DNA from 3 places in the Photorhabdus sp. RM323S genome. Region 3 is predicted to be linked to each of the others. Evidence: predicted binding sites of a transcription regulator. Region 3 holds the regulator's gene; each other region holds the start of a gene.
What was found. The regulator PurR, encoded in region 3, represses purine synthesis genes. The targets are predictions, from matches to a motif close to CANGCAAACGTTTGCNTG.

Region 1 (7,935 bases), on a different contig from region 3:
TTCTGGCAAATACTTTTCCAGCAGTTCTGAAACCCGTTGTTGTAATGGCTGATAATATCCTGAATCCAAAAATGCCCTTCTTGACTGCATCATCTCCGGGCTGTCTCCGGGCTCTTTGGACCTTTTATACTGAACGGGCATCAGATTGACATACCCTTCTTTAGCACAATCAAACTGATGATTATTTTCACAGCGCCATTGCTGCCGGGTTAGCAATAAAGGTTGATGACATAAGGGGCATTGATAAGACATATGATTCCCAAAAAATAAGTAAAAACCAGCGGGTACTATAGCATATTCTGATACTTTTCATCGTAAATCATACTACTTAATAGCTTTATATAAGCGATTAATCATTATTTTAAATGAAATCACATTCCACTATTTTCAGAATTATCTTTGAGCCAGCTCGCAATATTTTTGTGGAATAAATATATTTATCAGGTATTATTTCACAATCAAAAACAAAGAAAACATCAAGTATTAATAAGCTATTTAACTAACAGAAACAACTAATAATGCAGGTAATAGAATGAACATTTTCATACAATATTTTAATAAATTAAGATCTATTTCACCAAGATTCGATATTATGCCGAATACAAACTATCTTGATCTTATTCCATCAAAGAGTGATGTTGAGACTTTATCTGATGATCTGGATAAAGTCCGTGCGGATTTTGCTGCTGTACTAAAGCAATTCAATGATGAAATTATATTATCTACAGGGAAAGAGACGATATATGAAAGAAATAATAAACAGAAAACACCCTGAAATCGTTAAACCATCAAATTCAGATGATAATAATTCATTATATGATCAGCTTCCTGAGTCAGAAATATTAACTACTTATGAGCAATATACAAAGGGAGCGGCTGACAGATTTTTGATCCTTATTGAACAACAACAAAAGCACAGACATGAAATGGAAAAAGTTGCCTTAGAACAAACGATAAGAAAAAGCATAAGGGGACAAAATTGTGGGCTATTACTGACTCTTATCTCTCTCTTTGTTGCTTTAATATTAGGTCTAAATGAACATAATTGGTTAGCAGGCATTATCGGAAGCGGTACTGTAACAACGATTTTGATTATTTATGTTTTGAACAGAAATCCACAATCGTATATAAGATAAATCAATATAGGCTAGGGTGAAAAGACTAATCTTTATATCGTCATAGGTCTTTACTCTGCCTAATATTTATAGGTAAAAATAAAATAGCCACAAATATATTGCTGGTAATTATATATTGTTTAATTATTAAAACACATCACCATAATAAAGAGCCTTTTTCAATTACCTTAATGTCTATTGGAATTTTAATTTATGAAGATCGATATAATACTCTCACAATGAATATTTTTCATCAACTTCACTATGACATTAACAAAAGAATAACTATCCCATGCTCCACTCTGTTGGGGCATTTCACTTATATCCCTCTTCACGCCTGAATCTCAATGACTACAACACAAATACACCACAAGACCCATAGACCTTGCTAAACTTCTGAACATGAATTCGACTAACTGCTACTCCAGACAAAGAATCTTCAACAACATTTAACTTAAATTCTCATGAGCATTTACCCATAAAAAACTGCACCCTCAGTGGTTGGTTTAATATCCAACTTTTAGGTGCAGTTCTAAGTTAGTAACTAAAATAGTTACTGGTTTTTCTAATCATTATCAATAATAGGAAACGATTATGTCATTATTCCCACTCAATCGTTGCAGGCGGTTTACCGCTGACATCATACACAACTCTTGAAATTCCATTGACTTCATTGATGATCCGGTTAGAAACTCGTCCAAGGAAATCATAAGGCAAATGCGCCCAATGTGCGGTCATGAAATCGACTGTTTCTACTGCACGTAAAGAGACAACCCAGTCATATTTACGGCCATCCCCCATAACACCCACAGAACGAACAGGCAGGAATACCGTAAATGCTTGGCTTACTTTATTGTACAAATTAGCTTTGTGCAGTTCTTCAATAAAGATAGCATCCGCACGACGCAGCAGATCACAGTACTCTTTCTTCACTTCACCCAAGACACGAACACCCAGACCAGGACCTGGGAATGGATGACGGTTTAGCATGTCATAAGGCAATCCCAGTTCCAGGCCAATCTTGCGAACTTCATCTTTGAACAACTCTTTCAGCGGTTCCACCAGACCCAGTTTCATCTCTTCCGGCAAACCACCTACGTTATGGTGAGATTTGATGACGTGTGCTTTACCTGTCGCAGAGGCCGCTGATTCAATCACATCCGGGTAAATAGTGCCTTGCGCCAACCATTTAACCTGAGTCTGTTTACTTGCCTCTTGATCAAACACTTCAATAAACACGCGGCCAATGGTTTTGCGTTTTTCTTCCGGATCATTAATGCCAGCCAATGCAGTAAGGAAGCGATCTTCTGCGGGAACATGGACGATATTCAGCCCAAATTTACCGGCAAACATTTCCATTACCTGGTCGGCTTCATTCAAACGCAGTAAACCGTTATCGACAAATACACAGGTCAGACGTTTGCCAATTGCGCGATGCAGTAATAACGCGGTGACAGAGGAATCAACCCCACCGGACAACCCCAAAATAACGTGATCGTCACCGATCTGTCCACGCAGACGTACAACCGCATCTTCAATAATAGAAGCCGGAGTCCACAGAGCTTCACATTGGCAAATATCCAATACAAAACGTTCCAGTATGTGTTGTCCTTGATGGGTATGGGTGACTTCCGGATGAAACTGTACACCATAAAAACGTTTTTCTTCATTCGCGATAATGGCAAACGGGCAGGTATCAGTGCTGGCAATAGTGATAAAATCCGCAGGGATCGCAGTGACTTTATCACCATGACTCATCCATACATCCAACAACGGTTTACTCTGCTCATTTAATGAATCGTGAATATCACGAAACAACGCACTTTCCGCTTTGATTTCAACCTGAGCATAACCAAATTCACGTTCAGTAGAACTTTCTACTTTACCACCGCATTGCATCGACATAGTTTGCATACCGTAGCAGACACCCAGTACAGGAATATCGGCGTTAAAAACGTACTCTGGTGCACGTGGACTCCCCTGCTCTGTAGTACTCTCCGGTCCACCGGAAAGAATAATACCGCTTGGGTTGAATTCACGGATTTGTTCTTCCGTTACATCCCATGCCCAAAGTTCACAGTAAACTCCGATTTCACGGATACGGCGAGCAATCAACTGAGTATATTGCGAACCAAAATCAAGGATAAGAATACGGTGCTGATGGATATTTGTTGTCATGTGCGGCGAATTCCAAAAAAACAAGTAAATAAAAACATAGGAGATAGGTGGCTCCTACAGGAGCCACAATAAATATGAATTACAGACCTAACCGGTAGTTTGGAGACTCTTTGGTAATGGTGACATCGTGAACGTGGCTTTCCTGAATACCCGCACCACTAATGCGAACAAATTCAGCTTTGGTTCTCAGTTCATCAATAGTTGCGCAGCCAGTCAGCCCCATACAGGAACGCAGGCCTCCCATTTGCTGATGGATAATGTTTTTCAGCAACCCCTTATAGGCAACACGACCTTCAATGCCTTCCGGTACCAGTTTGTCTGCGGCATTGTCAGTTTGGAAATAGCGATCGGAAGAGCCTTTAGACATCGCCCCCAGAGAGCCCATTCCACGATAAGATTTAAATGAACGCCCCTGAAACAACTCAATTTCGCCTGGAGATTCTTCCGTGCCTGCCAACATGGAACCGACCATGACACAGGAGGCCCCGGCGGCAATTGCTTTGGCAATATCACCGGAGAAACGAATACCACCATCAGCAATAACCGGGATCCCTGAGCCTTCCAGCGCTTCAACCGCATCAGAGATAGCGGTAATTTGTGGCACACCAACACCTGTCACAATACGGGTAGTACAGATAGAACCAGGGCCAATACCGACTTTAACCGCATTAACCCCAGCCGCTACCAACGCTTTTGCACCTTCTCCCGTCGCCACGTTACCGCCAATAATCTGTAGATTCGGGTATTTAGCGCGGGTTTCACGAATACGCTGTAATACACCTTCAGAATGACCGTGTGATGAATCAATCAGCAGAACATCAATACCGGCGGCAACCAACGCATCAACACGCTCTTCATTACCGGCACCCGCGCCAACCGCGGCCCCAACACGTAAACGTCCATGCTTATCCTTACAGGCATTGGGCTTACGTTCCGCTTTCTGGAAATCCTTAACCGTGATCATGCCAAGCAGATGAAAGTCTTCATCAACCACCAGCGCTTTTTCAACCCGTTTTTCGTGCATTTTATGCAACACAACATCACGGGCTTCACCTTCTTTTACCGTTACCAGACGCTCTTTAGGTGTCATTACCGCAGTAACCGGCTGATCCAGATCGGTCACGAAACGTACGTCACGACCCGTAATAATACCAACCAACTCATTTCCTTCGGTAACAACAGGATAACCAGCAAAACCATTACGCTCTGTCAGTGCCTGAACTTCACGCAGCGTTGTTTTAGGGGCCACCGTGACGGGATTTGTCACAACACCACTCTCATGTTTTTTCACCCGGCTCACTTCTTCTGCCTGACGCTCAATAGACATATTTTTATGGATGAAACCAATTCCACCTTCCTGAGCCAGCGCGATAGCCAAGCCGGATTCCGTTACAGTATCCATTGCCGCAGACAACATGGGAACATTCAGGCGAATAGTGGAAGTCAGTTGAGTAGACAGGTCCGCAGTGTTAGGCAGAACAGAAGAGTGGGCAGGAATTAACAGAACATCGTCAAAGGTTAAAGCTTCTTTTTTAATTCGTAACATAAGCAATATCTCACCAGGCTGCGGACAATTTAAGGAATAAAATATTGCTGCGGCATTATACAGAACGTAATCGGTTGCCTCCAGTATTTTATTAAAAAATTTCTTGCTTACTTCATAACGAACGTTAGTATCGGTGAATTAAGCCCTTGTTTTGGAATTTGATCTGGCTCACATGTCACTACCTTCTAATACTGGAATTTTTTCTGTCAGCCGCCTCAATCAGACGGTCCGTCAACTGCTCGAAATGGAAATGGGCAGAATTTGGTTGAGCGCTGAAATATCGAATTTTTCTCAACCCGCCTCCGGCCACTGGTATTTTACCCTGAAAGATGAACGCGCTCAGGTGCGGGCCGCAATGTTTCGCAGTAGTAATCAACGGGTGACATTCAAGCCACAAAATGGCCAGCAGGTTTTGGTCCGCGCGGCAATTACGCTTTATGAACCCAAAGGGGACTATCAGCTTATTATTGAAAATATGCAACCCGCCGGTGATGGCCTGTTACAGCAACAGTTTGAATTATTGAAACAGAAACTCAATGACGAAGGGTTATTTGATCAGCGTCATAAGAAACCCCTTCCCTCTCCTGCTCAACAGCTTGGGGTGATTACATCAGCCAGTGGTGCCGCCCTGCATGATATTTTGAATATTTTGCAGCGCCGTGATCCATCATTGCCAATCGTCATTTATCCAACAGCCGTCCAAGGGACAGAAGCGCCGTTACAGATTATTCAGGCAATTGAATTAGCAAATGCAAGGCAGGAATGTGATGTATTGATCGTCGGACGCGGTGGTGGCTCGTTGGAAGATTTATGGAGCTTCAATGATGAACGTGTCGCCAGAGCGATTTTTCACAGTGATATTCCGATAGTCAGTGCAGTAGGCCATGAAACGGATGTCACCATTGCTGATTTCGTGGCAGATTTGCGGGCCCCGACCCCCTCAGCAGCCGCTGAATTGGTCAGCCGTAATCAACTCGAATTGTTACGTCAAATCCAGTCGCAACAACAGCGATTGGAAATGGCAATGGATTACTTCTTTGCGCAGAAACAGCAGGTTTTCAGCCTGTTATCTCACCGTTTACAACAACAGCACCCTCATTTACGGTTGGCTCGTCAGCAGAATTTGCTGGTCAGTTTACGCCAGCGGCTGGCTGATAGCCTGCAACGGCATTTACGGCAAAGCAATCTGATTTATGACAAATTGCAACAACGGCTCTGGTATTCAGAACCCCGCCGGCAGATCCGCCAGTATAGCCAACAGATTCAGCAACAAGATTTTCGGTTAAAACAAGCGTTCGAACGACAAATCAGCCGTTCCAGAGAAAAATTTGCCGTTTCCTGCTCACGAATGGAAGCGGTCAGCCCACTGGCAACACTGGCCCGTGGTTACAGCATCAGCGAAGCCCCTGATGGAAAATTACTGAAACAAACCAAGCAAGTGCATGTTGGTGATGCTCTGAGAACCCGGTTACAAGATGGCTGGATTGAGAGTGAAGTGGTTAAAGTCAAGAAAGAACGTAAAAAACGACCAGCAAGTTAGAAATAGTGGCATTCCTTGCCACTTATTTTATATCAGAAACGGATTTCTGCTCCTGCAATATAAGTACGCCCTCTGGCGGTTTGCATAGACGAAGTTTGTTCAATCATTAATGGCGACGAATTTGCGCGATTAAGTGCTTCCGAATAATTTTTATTTGCCAAGTTCTGTACTGAAAACTTCAACAACACGCTTTTATTTATCTGATAATCACTATAAAGATCGATTATCGTTGGGATTTTAGGTTCTCTTTGCAATATAACCCGCCCGTCGTCATCAAAATTATATTGATCTGGGTCCATCCTATGAGAATCACCAGTATATTTAACAATCGCACCAACACGGACTTTCTCATCAAATAAACGGATACCGGTATCCAAAGTCATAAAACTATCCGGCAATTGTGACACAGGATCGGCACCAAAATGTGCTGTAGCGGCAGAAGTTGGCTGACGCGTTTTTTGCCAGCTATAAGCCAATTTGCTATAAAATATACCCGCATCATAATCAGCAGAAACTTCATATCCGCTTACTTTTACCGGCGTCAGACTATTGTGATAGATATACATTTTGATGTTAGGATCGACTGTACCGTAATCTACTGAACTATCAGCTTTACATGTTTTCCTATTGCCACAGATAAGCCAGATATCACTGAGAATATAATTCTCTATTTTAGATTGATACCAGGCAGCTTTCAGGCGGAAAGTATCTCCTTTTACAATCAAGTCTGGGCGGAAACTGTTAAAGCCAATTTGATAAGTGTCTGATGTCTCTCCTTTCAAAAATGGGTTCATAGATCCACCCCCTTCATTACTATAGAAAGTTTCCTGAATATTTGGCGCTCTCATTGAACGGGCATAACTGACGAATGGCTGGAATTCAGGAATAATTTCTGCTGAGAGTAAAACACCTGGATTAAATCCATGTTCTTTCAAATCCAATTCAGTTTCCCATTGAGGGAAACAAGGGATCCGCAGATCACAAGCCGGTTTATGGCCTTTGACACTGTAGTTCATATAATTAAACGAAATGTCTGCCCGATAAATTCCACGACTAATTTTCAGCCCGCCATAAATGCTGGTAATATCTTGTTTACCACTTGGTGCAAAAACATTATTTTCTTTTGCTTCGCCATCTGTTTTTTCATACTTTTTCCTTTCTTCTTCATTTTGACCTTCACCAGAATAAATACTATCCGTTGCCTTGCTATATTCCGTTTTCATCAACTTACTGCCGAATGTTAGTTCAAAATCTGTGTCACCATAGCCAAAACGGCTGATATTACTGATATCTATTGCATCTGATTTGTTTTTAGCATTGCTATTTAGCAGCCTATAAAGTGAATCACCTTCGTAGCGTTGAGTCCCCTCACTGGTGCTGACCAGTAATTTTATATCAACCCATTCGCTGAATGGTGTGTAATTGTATTTTAGGTAAATATCCCGACTATCAATATGACGACGGGTGAATTTATTATGATAATTCCGTCCACTGAGCTCCATATCATGAAAGTCGCTCGGTTTAATATTTATTTTAATTAATTGCGAATTGGGTTT
Region 2 (7,935 bases), on a different contig from region 3:
TTACCCGGTTTTGACTCATTATCAGCAACAACGGGTGTTAGATCGGGAAAATACCATTGGTATTACTGATGGATTGATACGGATATTTGCCAATCATTATTTTCCATTAAGAGTTGGGCGCAACCTTGGCTTGATGACGATGGAAAAATTCTCTCCTGTGCGGGATATGCTGGCCCGTCAGACTCTGGGCTGGGTCGTCCAAAGATAACCGCAGATAAAGCAGACAAAATAAGAGGACGTTATATTATGCAATCATTTGATGTGGTTATCGCTGGTGGCGGTATGGTGGGTCTGGCACTTGCCTGTGGCTTACAGGGCAGTGGTTTACGGGTGGCGGTGGTAGAAAGCTATCCGCCGGCTCAATCGGTTTATACCAGAGAAGAGTATGCTTTGCGGGTTTCTGCAATTAATGCTGCCAGTGAACGCCTGTTGCAGCATCTTGGCGTGTGGCAACAGATTCTGGGTGTGCGTACCAGCCCTTATCAGGGAATAGAAGTTTGGGACCGGGATAGCTTTGGCCGCATTCGGTTCAACGCGGCTGAATATGGCCTGGAATATCTTGGTCATATCATTGAAAATCGGGTTATCCGTGAGATGTTATGGAAAAAAGCGGAAAGCCTGTCGGACGTGACCCTGCTAACGCCTGCGGCTTTACAACAGATTGCCTGGGGAGAAAATGAAGCTTTTATGACATTATCCGATGGCCGCATGTTAACAGCCTGTTTAGTGGTTGGTGCTGATGGTGCTCATTCATGGTTACGTCAGCATGCGGATATCCCCCTGACATTCTGGGATTATGAACATCATGCGTTGGTGGCGACTATTCGTACTGAAGAGCCTCATGGCAGCGTTGCCCGTCAGGTCTTTTATGGAGATGGCATTCTGGCGTTTCTGCCTCTAGCTGATCCACATTTATGTTCTATCGTCTGGTCACTGCCGGGTGAAGCGGCAGATCAGTACAAACAACTGGATAACACGCTTTTCAACCAGCAACTGGCGGTGGATTTTGATATGCGTCTTGGTCAGTGTGAGCTGATCAGTGAACGCCAGACAATTCCACTGACCGGCCGTTATGCCCGTCACTTTGCCGCTCATCGTCTGGCCTTAGTGGGAGACGCTGCTCATACCATTCATCCATTGGCAGGGCAGGGCGTGAATCTGGGCTTTATGGATGTGGCTGAACTCATAGGTGAATTGCGTCGTCTGCATTGCCAGGGAAAAGATATTGGTCAGCACTTTTATTTACGTCGTTATGAACGCCGCCGTAAACACAGTGCTGCTATCATGTTGGCTGGAATGCAAGGGTTTCGTCAGTTGTTCGATGGCAATAATCCAGTGAAAAAATTTTTGCGGGATGTTGGGTTATCACTGGCAGACAATTTACCCGGAATTAAACCGCCATTACTTCGTCAGGCAATGGGGTTGAATGACTTACCGGGCTGGCTCTCTTCGCCATCCTGTTCAGCTGAAAAAATCTAATTTAGCCTCTTCTTATCGATTATTTTTTCTCATGCATGACTGAAATATGGATAGGTGATTTTATTCATATTTCAGTCAACTCTTAATGGAAAATGTGTGTTTTCTAAAGTTAATTGTTAATTTTGAGTATTATGGCTCATTTTAATAGTTAAAAATTCTGCATACTCATAGCATGTTTTTTTATTGTTACTGAATTGGACCCTATTTTTACTTATGGTTCATTTTTGTTTTCAGTGATAACTTTTATGTAAAGACATCGTTTGCGTCGCGTTTTTTAGCCGCTTTTTGTTCATGATTCACAGTAGCTGTCGGTTAATACGCGGTATGTTTTCATGTAGGAAATGAAAAGAGGGAAATAATGGCAAAACACACTCCATTGTATGACCAGCATCTGGCCTGCGGTGCACGCATGGTAGATTTTCACGGCTGGATGATGCCTTTGCATTACGGTTCACAAATGGATGAGCATCACACTGTCCGTACTGATGCTGGCATGTTTGATGTTTCCCACATGACGATTGTGGATCTGCATGGTACTGGCTGCCGTGATTTCCTGCGTTATTTGCTGGCAAATGACATTGCTAAACTGGCAGAAAAGGGCAAAGCCTTATACACCGGGATGCTGAATGCCTCTGGCGGTGTCATTGATGACCTGATTGTTTATTACTTTAGCAATGATTTTTATCGGATGGTGGTCAATTCTGCGACCCGTGAGAAAGATCTGGCTTGGATCAATGAACATGCTGCCAATTACCCGGTTGATATTCAGGTACGTGATGATCTGGCATTGATTGCTATTCAGGGGCCTAAAGCTCAAGCAAAAGTAGAATCTCTACTAAATGATCAACAAAAACAGGCTATTGCCGGAATGAAACCCTTCTTTGGTGTTCAGGCTGGTGATCTGTTTATCGCAACAACGGGTTATACCGGCGAAGCGGGCTATGAAGTGGCGATGCCAAAAGCACAGTCAGCAGATTTCTGGCAAAAATTGCTGAGTGTCGGTGTTAAACCCGCTGGGTTAGGTGCCCGTGATACGTTACGGCTTGAAGCGGGTATGAACCTCTATGGACAGGAAATGGATGAAACCATTTCTCCACTGGCAGCCAATATGGGCTGGACAATCGCCTGGAAACCAGAAGATCGCCGGTTTATCGGCCGTGAAGCGCTGGAAAAACAGCGTGAAGATGGCACTGAACAGTTGGTTGGCCTAGTGATGAGAGAAAAAGGTGTATTACGTGGTGGTTTAGCGGTCAATTTTACTGATGAAGCGGGCACCTTACACACTGGCGTTATTACCAGCGGTACATTCTCCCCAACATTAGGATTCAGTATTGCCCTTGCCCGTGTACCACAAGGGATTGGTGAACAGGCAATTGTACAGATCCGCAATCGTGAGATGCCGGTTCAGGTAGTCAAACCCAATTTTGTACGGGCGGGTAAACCTCTCGTATAGTCTAATAACTTAATGATTAAATAGTACCCTATCCCATTAGGCATGATTGGTGCAAAAACAAAATAGCCTAATGAGGTGAGATAAGTTCTAAGATTGAAGGAGACAATGGTAATGAGTAATGTACCCGCAGAGTTAAAATATGCTGAATCACATGAGTGGGTTCGCGCAGAAGGCAATGGTGAATACACTGTAGGTATTACCGAACATGCGCAGGAACTGCTAGGCGACATGGTTTTTGTTGATTTACCAGAAGTAGGTAATGAATTTAATTTTGGTGATGAATGTGCCGTTGTTGAATCAGTCAAAGCCGCTTCTGATATTTACGCACCACTGAGTGGTGAAGTGATTGCCGTTAATGAAGCGCTGGGTGAAGCGCCTGAATTAGTTAATGGCGACTCTTATAATAAGGGTTGGCTGTTCCGTATTAAAGCCTCTGATGAGAGTGAATTTGCAAATCTGCTGGATGCCGCAGGATATCAGGCACTTCTGGACGAAGAAGAATAATAGCCTACCGTCGCCCTGTTTCACATCGTGAGCAGGGCGTTTTTATTTGTATGCCATTTCTGGCCAGCTTCAGGAATCAGTAACAAATGACCCAAACATTAAGCCAACTCGAAAACCGGGGCGAGTTTATCCGCCGTCATATTGGCTCTTCCATCGAACAGCAGAAAGAGATGCTGGCGACAGTGGGGGCAAGTTCCCTCAATGAATTAACACAGAAAATTGTTCCCCGCGATATCGCGTTACTAGAGCCACCCGATGTGGGCGGTGGTGCAACTGAACAGCAAGCACTGGCTGAACTGAAAGCCATTGCCAGCCAAAATAAGCGTTACCAATCCTATATTGGTATGGGTTATGTGCCTTCTGTCCTGCCACCGGTTATTTTACGCAATTTATTAGAAAACCCTGGTTGGTATACCGCTTATACACCTTATCAGCCGGAGGTTTCTCAAGGGCGTCTTGAATCACTGCTGAATTTCCAGCAACTGACAATCGATCTGACGGGTTTGGATCTTGCCTCCGCATCTTTGCTGGATGAAGCCACTGCGGCGGCTGAATCAATGGCAATGGCAAAACGCGCCAGCAAACTGAAAAACGCTGATCGTTTCTTTGTTGCTGATGATATACACCCTCAAACATTAGATGTTGTCCGTACCCGCGCTGAAACCTTTGGTTTTGATGTGATTGTGGATAAAGCCGAAAAAGTCCTGGAGTTGGAAGGCGTATTTGGTGTGTTGTTACAACAGGTGGGGACAAAAGGTGAAATTCATGATTACACCGACCTGATCGCACAACTGAAACAACGCAAAATCATTACCAGCGTTGCTGCTGATTTGATGGCGCTAGTGCTGCTGGCTGCACCGGGTAAACAAGGGGCGGATGTGGTGTTTGGTTCCGCTCAACGCTTTGGTGTACCGATGGGCTATGGTGGCCCCCATGCAGCATTTTTTGCCTGCCGTGATGAATTCAAACGTTCTATGCCGGGACGTATTATCGGCGTTTCCCGTGATGCGGCGGGTAATACCGCTCTGCGCATGGCAATGCAGACCCGTGAGCAGCACATTCGTCGTGAGAAAGCGAACTCCAACATCTGTACCTCGCAGGTGTTGTTGGCAAATATCGCGGGGATGTATGCGGTCTATCATGGTTCGAAAGGACTGAAACGCATTGCTGGCCGCATTCATCGTCTGACTGACATTCTGGCCGCCGGGTTACAGCAAGCAGGATTTACTCTGCGCTACAAAACCTGGTTTGACACCCTAACCGTTGAAGTTGCCGATAAAGCTGCGGTACTGGCACGGGCAGACCAAGCGGAAATCAACTTGCGCACCGATATTCACGGCGCTGTGGGTATCACATTAAATGAAACCACCCGCCGAGATGATTTGGTCAAATTGTTCTCAGTACTGACAGGCACAGATAGCAAGCTGGATGTTGAGGCACTAGATGAGAATGTAATAGCGGAAAGCCATTCCATTCCTGCATCAATGCTGCGTAATGATGACATCCTCCAGCATCCGAATTTCAACCGCTATCACAGCGAAACAGATATGATGCGCTATATGCACCGCCTTGAGCGCAAAGATCTGGCACTGAATCAGGCCATGATCCCGCTGGGTTCTTGCACTATGAAACTCAATGCTGCGGCAGAAATGTTACCGATCTCCTGGCCTGAATTTAATCAGCTGCATCCATTCTGTCCGCCAGAGCAGGCGCAGGGTTATCAGCAGATGATCAGCCAGTTATCTCACTGGCTGGTTCAATTAACAGGTTATGATGCCGTTTGTATGCAGCCAAACTCCGGCGCACAGGGCGAATATGCGGGTCTGCTTGCTATTCGCCGTTACCACGAAAGCCGTGGAGAAGGGGATCGTCATATCTGTTTGATCCCAAGTTCTGCTCATGGCACCAACCCGGCTTCGGCTCATATGGCGGGTATGACCGTTGTGGTGGTAAGTTGTGATAAAGAGGGCAACATTGATCTGGCGGACCTGCGCGAAAAAGCAGAAAAATCCGGTAATGAGCTTTCCTGCATCATGGTGACCTACCCATCAACACACGGCGTATATGAAGAAACTATCCGCCAGGTATGTGACATCATTCACCAGTATGGTGGTCAGGTTTACCTTGACGGTGCGAATATGAACGCACAGGTTGGCATCACTGCGCCAGGTTTTATCGGCGCTGATGTTTCACACCTCAACCTGCACAAAACATTTTGTATCCCACATGGCGGTGGCGGCCCAGGTATGGGGCCGATTGGCGTAAAAGCGCACTTAGCGCCATTCTTGCCGGGACACTCTGTGGTCCAAATGGATGGTCTTACTGAACAGAGAGCGGTCTCTGCTGCTCCATTTGGCAGCGCCTCCATTCTGCCTATTAGCTGGATGTACATCCGAATGATGGGCTCGCAAGGGCTGAAACAGGCAAGTCAGGTGGCGATTTTGAATGCCAACTATATTGCTGCCCGCTTGAAAAATGATTATGACGTGCTGTATACCGGCCATAACGGCCATGTAGCGCATGAATGTATTCTGGATATTCGGCCACTGAAAGAAGAGTTTGGTATCAGTGAAATGGATATTGCCAAGCGTTTGGTTGACTATGGCTTCCATGCACCCACGATGTCATTCCCGGTTGCCGGCACGCTGATGGTGGAACCAACAGAATCAGAAAGCAAAGTGGAAATTGATCGCTTTATCGATGCAATGCTGGCAATTCGTGCTGAAATTAACAAAGTTGCACAAGGTGAATGGTCACTGGAAGATAACCCATTGGTCAATGCGCCTCATGTACAAACTGAGTTGGCTTCTGATTGGAACCATAGTTACAGCCGTGAAATTGCCGTTTTCCCAACCGCAGAAACCAAAGCCAATAAATATTGGCCTGCCGTTAAACGCCTGGATGATGTTTACGGTGATCGTAATCTGCATTGTTCCTGTGCCCCTGTCAGCGATTATCAATAATCACTAAATAATGTGGCAACACCGGTATCATTACTGGTGTTGCTATTTTTTATCTCTATTGACGGCAATTTTCCAGATCCCCACGAATTCTTAAAAACCACATGAATTAAGCTTTCCTATGCGTGTCGCTTTTGTTGGTCGCTGTAGAACTAGGGTGATCCCTGTCCGTTACTCCGTCACCATTTAACATCTCCAGCCTTATCACCACTTTTCAGCATTTAATACATCTCATTCCCCATTATCAGGATTAAACAACCCGATCTTGATCGCATTTCATACTATTCATTCAGACAGGCAATTAATAACATATTAGGATAGTTCAATTATGACACTATCAAATTATCACTATTTCCTATGGAAAGATGACCGTTTTATCACCATAGCCAGATTCACTTAAGAAGAGAGAGTACGATGGATCAACGCAACAACTCGATGGTCAGGGCCACGAGTTATCTTTTAATTTACCTGACTGCGGTCTATCCGCTTCATCCCGCTATTGCGGCTGGGATAACGCCGGATAACAGCCAAACACAGGTACAACATCAGGGTAATGTCCCGGTGGTGAATATCGCCACACCGAATAACGCGGGGATATCTCACAACACCTATCAAGAATTTAACATCGCTACTCAAGGTGCCGTACTCAATAACGCCACTCAGGCGGCCCAATCACAACTGGCCGGGCAACTTAACGCCAACCCGAACCTGAAAGGCCAAGCGGCTGAACTGATTATCAATGAAGTCACCGGCAGCGGACGCTCTGAGCTGCAAGGTCAGTTGGAAATTGTCGGCAATAAAGCCAATGTGATGATTGCCAACCCCAACGGCATCACCTGTGATGGTTGTGGCTTTATCAATACTGCCGGTGCCACCCTGACCACCGGGAAACCCCAGTTTGACAAACAGGGGGCGTTGGAAGCACTCGAAGTGCAGCAAGGCCAGATTACCATTGGCGGCAAAGGACTGGACGGCAAGGCGACGGATTATGTCGATATCATCAGCCGGGCGACGGTGTTGAATGGAAAAATTCAGGCGAATAACCTGTCGCTGACGCAGGGTGCCAACCGCATCAACCGGAAAGACGGCACGGTTACCCCTCTCACTGGAGAAGGCACTAAACCGCAATTAGCGATTGACACCAAAGCCTTAGGCGGCATGTATGCCCATAAAATCCGGCTGGTGGCGACCGAAGCCGGGGTGGGCGTGAATCTCACCCACCTGACCGCCACTCAGGATGATATCCGTTTGACTGCGGAGGGGAAAATTATCCTGGGGGAAGTACACGCCGGGACAGACATCCGCATCAACAGCAAGGCCATTGAAACAACCCCACAAAGCCACGTGCAAGCGGGTCAGCATCTGACGTTAACCACCGATACCCTCCACAATCAGGGCCAAATCCGGGCGGGGGGAGATATCACCCTTAAAGCCACCAAACTGGATAACGTCAACCCGACCGGGCAAAGTCACCCGGTGATTACCGCGGGTAAAAACAACCGCATTACCGCTGATGAGATAAACAATGTGGGCGAGTTA
Region 3 (7,935 bases):
CACACCCACCACTCAACATGATTTGCTGTGACACAGATACCGCTGTCAGCTCGGCCAGTGTGGCCTGAACATCAACAGAAGATATATCATTAAAATTAACCAATTGTGCCTCTAGCCAGCTCATATTGAAATACTCCCGGCCAGTACTTTTAGGGGCGGGCCGTGAAAAATAGTGATCAGAAAGCATTTGTCTGAGTAAGCTGTTATTAACGACACCTTCTCGTGCCCATTGACCATCTTTATCATAAGGTTTTTTCTGATGGCACCATACCCAGCTATCCATCAGCATGTTACCCGGGCCTGTGTCATACCCTTTAACTAACGATCCAGGTAACAGCGTCGTTATGTTAGCAATACCACCGATATTGAGAATTATCCTGCGTTCTGTTGGATGACCTAACACAGCGAAATGAAAAGCCGGAACTAATGGCGCACCCTGCCCACCATATGCCATATCCCGCCGGCGAAAATCACCAACAGTGGTCATCCCGGTTAACGCCGCGATACGGTTATTATCGCCAAGCTGCATAGTGAAAGGCGTATGACTGTCCGGCTCATGCCAAACGGTCTGCCCATGACATCCCACTGCAATGATATCGCTTGTCGTTAACCCAGTTTTAGTGAGTAAACCTTGTACAGCCTCAGCGAATAAAGAACCCAGTTCATAATCTAACCGGCCTATCGCAGATAATGTCGTTTGTTGCCCCTGACAAACTGCAAGAATTTTTTGCTTGAGTTCATATGGAAATGGATGTGAATAACTGGCTTGTTGAGCAACAACTTTATCGCTGATTGCTGCAAGCACCACATCAACCCCATCCAGACTTGTACCCGACATAACACCAATATAACGACCTGACTTCATAACCATTAATTTGCCTTCCCGCTTAGAATCTGTCTTGATAAAATCAGAAATCACGCCAATAACTATAAAGCGCGGTGGTTTTAGCTGTATATGGTTAATAGGAAAACAAAGGAATAAAACCTAAGTTTTGGAAACAACTTCACAAAAATGTGGAATTTTTCATTAATAGCTATTTCTTTTAAAAATCTCTATTGACGTTTAATATATGTTTAGCACTAGATTGCTAATGTACCAATTATTCTATCCGAATAAATTTTTTATTACTTGTTGCCAATGCCGGTTGTAGCCTGGTTGCCCATAAGCTATCAGATTTCCGCAGTCAGGCATCAAAATCAGGAGTTACTATGTTTAAGCATTTTTTAGTTAGCGCGGTTGCAGTCGCATCATTATCAGGCTGTGTCAACACCGATTCCCTTTCTGGTGATACCTATACTGCCGGACAAGCTAAACAAGTCCAGACAGTCTCTTACGGTACGATTGTTTCCGTTCGCCCTGTCAATATTCAAGCAGGCAGCAATGAGAATGTATTAGGTGCTATCGGTGGCGCAGTTCTGGGTGGCCTGGTTGGTAATACTATTGGTGGTGGCAGTGGCAACACATTGGCGACTGCCGCAGGTGCAGTTGCTGGTGGTGTTGCAGGCCAAAACATTCAGGGGGCACTCAACACAACTAAAGGTGTAGAACTGGAAATTCGTCGTGACAGCGGTGAAAGCATCATTGTTGTTCAAAAACAAGGCAAAACAGTCTTCAGTAAAGGCCAACGTGTCAGAATCGCAGGCCAAGGCAATAATCTGACGGTTTCACCTCGACAATAAAATAATATAGATAAGAAAACCGTGACTTGATCTTTGTAAGTCGCGGTCTTCTTTCATCTGGTTAGCATTTCATGGATATCGTAATTACTATCTACTCTGTAATTGGATAATATTTTGCTCTAGTTTCTGCACTAAAGTGGAAAGAAAAGCAAGTTCCTCGCGTGAAATACCATCCAGAATCTCATTTCTTGTCGATGCAATAACACCATCTAACTCCCTAATAACCGATGCAGAGTCTTCAGTCAGCTTGATTCTTTTGGCACGACGATCATTGGCACAAGTATGCCGGGTGATAAGTCTTTTTTCCTCAAGCTGATCTAATGTTCTGACTAAAGATGGTTGTTCAATACCGATAGCTTTCGCCAACTGTATCTGAGATTGCTCCTGGGGTAACCGGCTAATATTGTATAACGTTACCCAATGAGTCTGAGTTAATTCCAACGGCTTTAAACGATAGTCAATTAAAGCACGCCAAATACGGACTAACCGTGCCAGATCTGATCCCAATGTAGATTCCAATTGTCCCTCCTTAAATAACTAGCCTACTAAACATAACAGCCAAATTTTTCTAAACCAGGCTAATTAGCCTTAAAAAAATAGATATAACTTCTGTGTAATCACAGTAAACTCTTAGTAACTAACTAATTCAGGTAACTATAACCAAGAACAACTAAACTTAAATTCAATTTAGAACAAAACAATTAACATACAATATTTTTACCACAAAAACTATCAGAAATATGAATACAAACAAATAGAAACCAATAAATATCATTCAATACTTTATTCCAAGTACTATAAGGATAGCTGTCATCTAAATGCTAAGCTATCTATTTTTACATTAATGTTGTTTTTATTTTACATTTATCACACAATCAAACTAAAAATTCCATTTAAAACATGAAGTTATAAAAACACTTAAAATAAAAACCGTTAGCCATCCCGTTAAGCAATAAATAAAAAAATAACAAACAAAACACTGTAAATTATAGTAGAACATTTATAACTTCGCCAAAAATATAACCCTATATAAGTAAATCATTGAATTGTTAACTCTAATAACCTCAAAATTTTCTAATTAAAATAGTGATGGCTGCTCAGGTAGTTCTTCATCTGTCTGATTTTGTGCTCTCACTGAACGTAAATATCTTTGCCGGCACAATCTCAATACTTCACGCTTTTGCCCATCTGACATTTTCATCCAATTAAATCTTTCTTCTCGGCTGCGATAACATCCCAAACAAAAACCCCGCTCATTAGTCTGACAAATTCCTCGACAAGGACTAGGAATAGCAAAGAACTCTAGTTGCTCGACCATCACATCCCGTTCCCTATACAATTCATATACTATATTTAATTATAAACCCAGATGAGAATAAATTATAATTATGGATAAATTGAACTGTAACCGTAAGACACGTTATAGTTAGTGGTTTTTGTGCGACCTGCCGCACAAAAATACTGGTAAAACCATTAAATGAGAGGTAATTATGCGCTTACTCCATACCATGATCCGCGTTGGTGATCTGCAACGCTCCGTTGATTTTTATACTGAAGTATTAGGAATGCGCCTACTGCGCGTCAGTGAGAATACAGAATATAAGTACTCACTCGCCTTCGTTGGCTACACAGATGAAAGCGAAGGGGCGGTAATCGAGTTAACTTATAACTGGGGAGTTGACCATTATGCAATGGGAGATGCCTTTGGTCATATTGCATTAGGTGTCGATGATGTCGCAGCCACTTGCGAATCTATTCGCAAAGCAGGTGGTAACATTACCCGTGAAGCCGGCCCGGTAAAAGGTGGAACAACCATTATTGCTTTCGTTGAAGATCCAGACGGTTACAAAATTGAGCTTATTGAAAACAAAAATGCCAGTAACGCCCTGGGTAACTCAATCTGATGTCTGACAAAAAAGAGCCAAACGTCCTTAGTGGGCGTTTTCGAGGTTATTACCCTGTCGTTATTGATGTTGAAACTGGCGGCTTTAATGCCAAAACAGACGCGTTACTTGAAATTGCCGCCATCACACTGGAGATGGATGATCAAGGTTGGCTGGCACCCAGCGAATCACTTCATTTCCATATTGAGCCATTTGAGGGCGCAAATCTTGAACCAGCAGCCCTGGCGTTTACCGGCATCGATCCATCAAACCCGCTACGTGGAGCAGTAAGCGAGTATGAAGCTCTGCACGCTATTTTTAAAATGGTTCGTAAAGGGATAAAAAATAGTCATTGCAGTCGGGCCATTATCGTTGCGCACAATGCTAACTTTGATCATAGCTTTGTTATGGCTGCCGCAGAACGCGCCAGACTGAAACGGAATCCATTTCATCCCTTTGCGACTTTTGATACGGCGGCTTTAGGTGGCCTGGTATTAGGACAAACGATTTTAGCAAAAGCCTGCGCCACAGCCGGGATCCCATTCGATAATAATCAGGCTCACAGCGCCTTATATGATACTGAGCGTACCGCTGAATTATTCTGTGAAATGGTTAATCGCTGGAAACAACTTGGTGGCTGGCCCTTAGCGACAACAGAAGAAGAAAAAACCGGATAAACTTATAGCTAACTATAAGATTAATACAATCAAATTGAAATTTAAGCAATAACAAAAACCCCCATATATCAACATATGGGGAGATAGCATAATAGCCTGTCGCTAATTTAAAAATTACTCTGTCGCGTTTTCGTCCTGAGAGCGATATTTATCAGCGGCTTCTTTAATTAATGTTTGTAACTCACCACGCTGATACATCTCAATGATAATATCGCATCCACCTACCAACTCACCCTCGACCCAAAGCTGAGGAAAAGTTGGCCAATTAGCATATTTTGGCAATTCTGCACGAATATCTGGATTTTGCAAAATATCTACATAAGCAAAACGTTCACCACATGCAGATAAAGCCTGAACAGCCTGTGCAGAAAAGCCACAATTTGGTAATTTAGGGGAGCCTTTCATATACAGCAGAATCGGGTTCTCTTTAATTTGGCGCTCAATCTTATCAATAGTCGTCATTTTTATTTCCTTTAAACCAACAGTATGTTGATAACCAACATCGTCACAATCTTGGCCGAGAATACCATTTTCTTTCACCAATATGCATCCTGATATTTTTTTATCCTGGAACGGATGGTTTCTTTTTGACTGTTATTTATCGTAGAAGTTATTAAGATAACTAGCAAAAATAGCCACACTAAAGATGCATTAGAACCACATATCTCCGCCGAAACACTGGAATACCGCTATGGCAAACACCATAACACTTCTGCTGTAAACCTGAATAACCTGGGTTAATCACCATCAGTTTGCCTGATGACTATCCGAACTAACATTAAAAGGGCAGATAAGCCATTGACGCTGTCTGCCCGCTAACCTTTCAATATAAAAACCCAATTTTTACATCACCTAATCAATTCAAAACATCAGGCAAAGATCAAGCAAACAGCGGCAAAAATGGCAATCATCACCAACGTGCTCACCGCAGTAAATAAGCCAAGCTTCAAATCGGTATCCATCGCTCCCCCTCAGAGTAGAAGTCTATAACCACAAATACCATTCAGTTAACATAGTTAATTATCCTTACATTAAGGAAAAAACATAAAATAGTGACTACCCTGCATTTTATACCATTGATTATTGCTTTCACTTTTGAGCCAGATCAGACAAAATTCAGGATTTATCGCTAATTTATTGCCAGCGGATACCCTAATGTATAAAGATACTGGCAAACGATTAACAAAGAGTTTTAAATTTAGACCAAAAGGTCAGGAGTCTTTCATCTCATGGCAACGATCAAAGATGTGGCTAAGAACGCTGGCGTTTCAACCACTACTGTATCCCATGTTATTAATAAAACCCGTTTCGTCGCCGAAGATACCAAGGCTGCCGTTTGGGCTGCTATCAAAGAGCTGAGTTATTCACCCAGTGCCGTTGCCCGCAGTCTGAAAGTTAACCATACAAAATCGATCGGATTACTGGCCACGTCCAGCGAAGCTCCCTATTTTGCTGAAGTTATTGAATCCGTTGAAAACAGTTGTTATAGCAAAGGCTATACGCTAATTTTGTGTAACTCACACAATAACATTGATAAACAGAAAGCCTATCTGGCCATGTTGGCACAAAAACGGGTGGATGGATTGCTGGTGATGTGTTCAGAATACCCGGAACAGTTATTAGGAATGTTGGAAGATTATCGCAATATTCCCATGGTCGTCATGGATTGGGGACAAGCCAGAGGTGATTTCATTGATACTATTATTGATAACGCATTCCACGGCGGTTATCTGGCTGGTCGCTATCTTATTGAGCGTGGTCATCGTGATATTGGTGCGATCCCTGGTCCCCTGGCACGAAACACCGGTGGTGGCCGTCATCAGGGGTTCTTGAAAGCATTAAAAGAAGCCAGCATTCCAATCAGAGAAGAGTGGATTGTTCAGGGGGATTTTGAACCAGAATCGGGCTACAAAGCCATGCATCAAATTCTAAATCAAAAACAGCGTCCGACGGCGGTCTTCTGTGGTGGTGATGTTATGGCAATGGGGGCTATTTGTGCTGCTGATGAATTAGGATTACGCATCCCACAGGATATTTCTGTGATCGGTTACGATAATATACGCAACGCCCGTTATTTCTCTCCGGCATTGACAACTATCCATCAGCCAAAAGAACGTCTGGGACAAATGGCGTTTTCTATGTTGCTAGACAGAATAGTCAGTAAACGTGAAGATGCTCAAACTATTGAAGTACATCCACGTTTGGTTGAACGGCGTTCTGTCACCGATGGCCCATTTATCGACTATCGCCGTTAATCCTCCCTATTCATCCTGAAGCCATTCAGCATTAAGAGTTTCACTATCGCCGAGATAGCCAAGAAGCCAACTTAATGCCGGAGAATGGCTATTTTGCACCCATGTTAAACAACATGGGCTATCAGGCAAAGGCTGCTCTAATGCCAATGCTTCCAGTTTCTTCTGCCGGATCAGCGGCATTGCCCTATGCTTAGGCACCATCCCCACACATAACCCCTCATTCAGACAAGCCAGACCAGATTCCCAATCAGGGACCACCAGCCTGCGCTGATTATCCAAAGTCCAAGTGTCACGCTTCGGTAAATTGCGGGATGTATCTTCAAGACACAAACTTGAATAAGGTCGCATTTGATCATCAGTCAGTAGACCGGTCAGTTGAGTCAGAGCATGACCGGTGCTGACGACACACAGCCAAGACATAAATCCCATATCCCGAAAATTGAACCTTTCCCCTACCGGAGCGACACGGGTAGCACCAATTGCAACATCAACCCGACCATCCACCAGCGCGTCCCATACACCATTAAAGACTTCCTGATGAATAAACAGCTCTATATCAGGAAAATGGTGATAAAAATCAAGAATAAGTTGACGACTGCGTTCTGGTTTAACAACCCGGTCAATAGCAATGCTGAATTGTCCTCTCCAGCCATTTGCAACCTGCTGGCACTGATGACGAGTGTCATTCATTTTTTTGATAACAATGCGGGCCTCTTTGATAAAAATAGTGCCTGACTCTGTCAATTCCACATCCCGATGACGACGTTCAAACAACGGGACGGCAAGCCACTCCTCCAGTTGTCTTACGGTATAACTGATTGCCGAGGGGACACGGTGAAGTTCCGATGCAGCGGCACTAAAACTTCCCGTTCTGACAACTGCATCCACAACTTCAAGTGAATATTCTGACCACATAATTTTACCTTTCAGTTTTTTTCACAGCATTATCCAAATATTACCGTTTCACAAGTAAAAATCACGACATATAGAATATACACAAATTTTCTTATCTACCTACACAGCAAGTTGTTTCAATCATGACATCCAAAGAGAGTAATCAAATGAAAAACTCAAGTCAGTTCATGTTCTACCTTGCAGGCTTGAGTATGCTGGGTTATCTGGCTATTGATATGTATCTGCCAGCATTCGGTTCTATGCAACAAGAATTGGGCACATCGGCGGGAGCAATTAGTGCCAGTCTAAGTATCTTTCTTGCAGGTTTTGCCTTTGCTCAACTTTTGTGGGGACCTCTTTCAGATCGCTTTGGCAGAAAGCCTATTATCATCGCTGGGTTATCAATGTTTTCTGTTAGCTGTCTGGGTATGCTTTGGATAACAGATGCCACACAACTTTTAGTTTTGCGTTTTATCCAAGCCATAGGTGTTTGTTCAGCTGCGGTTTCATGGCAAGCATTAGTTATTGATCGTTATGACGCCAACC

Region 1: guaB (IMP dehydrogenase) is a predicted target of PurR. The motif match lies at 4,903-4,920, and genes of this name have one in related genera.
Region 2: gcvT (glycine cleavage system aminomethyltransferase GcvT) is a predicted target of PurR. The motif match lies at 1,729-1,746, and genes of this name have one in related genera.

What each region holds. Positions count from the first base shown of each region.
Region 1 is NZ_JBHFKZ010000006.1:51,422-59,356, forward strand. Features, by position in the region: gene rlmA (23S rRNA (guanine(745)-N(1))-methyltransferase) at 1-252, opposite strand, end outside; gene ACGF7G_RS04650 (hypothetical protein) at 593-775, shown strand; gene ACGF7G_RS04655 (DUF2335 domain-containing protein) at 744-1,136, shown strand; gene guaA (glutamine-hydrolyzing GMP synthase) at 1,716-3,293, opposite strand; gene guaB (IMP dehydrogenase) at 3,373-4,839, opposite strand; gene xseA (exodeoxyribonuclease VII large subunit) at 5,012-6,379, shown strand; gene ACGF7G_RS04675 (TonB-dependent receptor domain-containing protein) at 6,412-7,935, opposite strand, start outside.
Region 2 is NZ_JBHFKZ010000015.1:82,822-90,756, forward strand. Features, by position in the region: gene ubiH (2-octaprenyl-6-methoxyphenyl hydroxylase) at 1-208, shown strand, start outside; gene ubiI (FAD-dependent 2-octaprenylphenol hydroxylase) at 247-1,479, shown strand; gene gcvT (glycine cleavage system aminomethyltransferase GcvT) at 1,838-2,932, shown strand; gene gcvH (glycine cleavage system protein GcvH) at 3,044-3,436, shown strand; gene gcvP (aminomethyl-transferring glycine dehydrogenase) at 3,523-6,399, shown strand; partial or broken gene ACGF7G_RS09295 (filamentous hemagglutinin N-terminal domain-containing protein) at 6,811-7,935, shown strand, end outside.
Region 3 is NZ_JBHFKZ010000048.1:24,155-32,089, forward strand. Features, by position in the region: gene anmK (anhydro-N-acetylmuramic acid kinase) at 1-865, opposite strand, end outside; gene ACGF7G_RS17110 (glycine zipper 2TM domain-containing protein) at 1,210-1,680, shown strand; gene slyA (transcriptional regulator SlyA) at 1,768-2,199, opposite strand; gene ACGF7G_RS17120 (DUF1289 domain-containing protein) at 2,759-2,998, opposite strand; gene gloA (lactoylglutathione lyase) at 3,171-3,584, shown strand; gene rnt (ribonuclease T) at 3,584-4,240, shown strand; gene ACGF7G_RS17135 (Grx4 family monothiol glutaredoxin) at 4,355-4,702, opposite strand; partial or broken gene ACGF7G_RS17140 (hypothetical protein) at 4,853-4,975, shown strand; gene purR (HTH-type transcriptional repressor PurR) at 5,470-6,495, shown strand; gene punR (DNA-binding transcriptional activator PunR) at 6,502-7,410, opposite strand; gene punC (purine nucleoside transporter PunC) at 7,557-7,935, shown strand, end outside.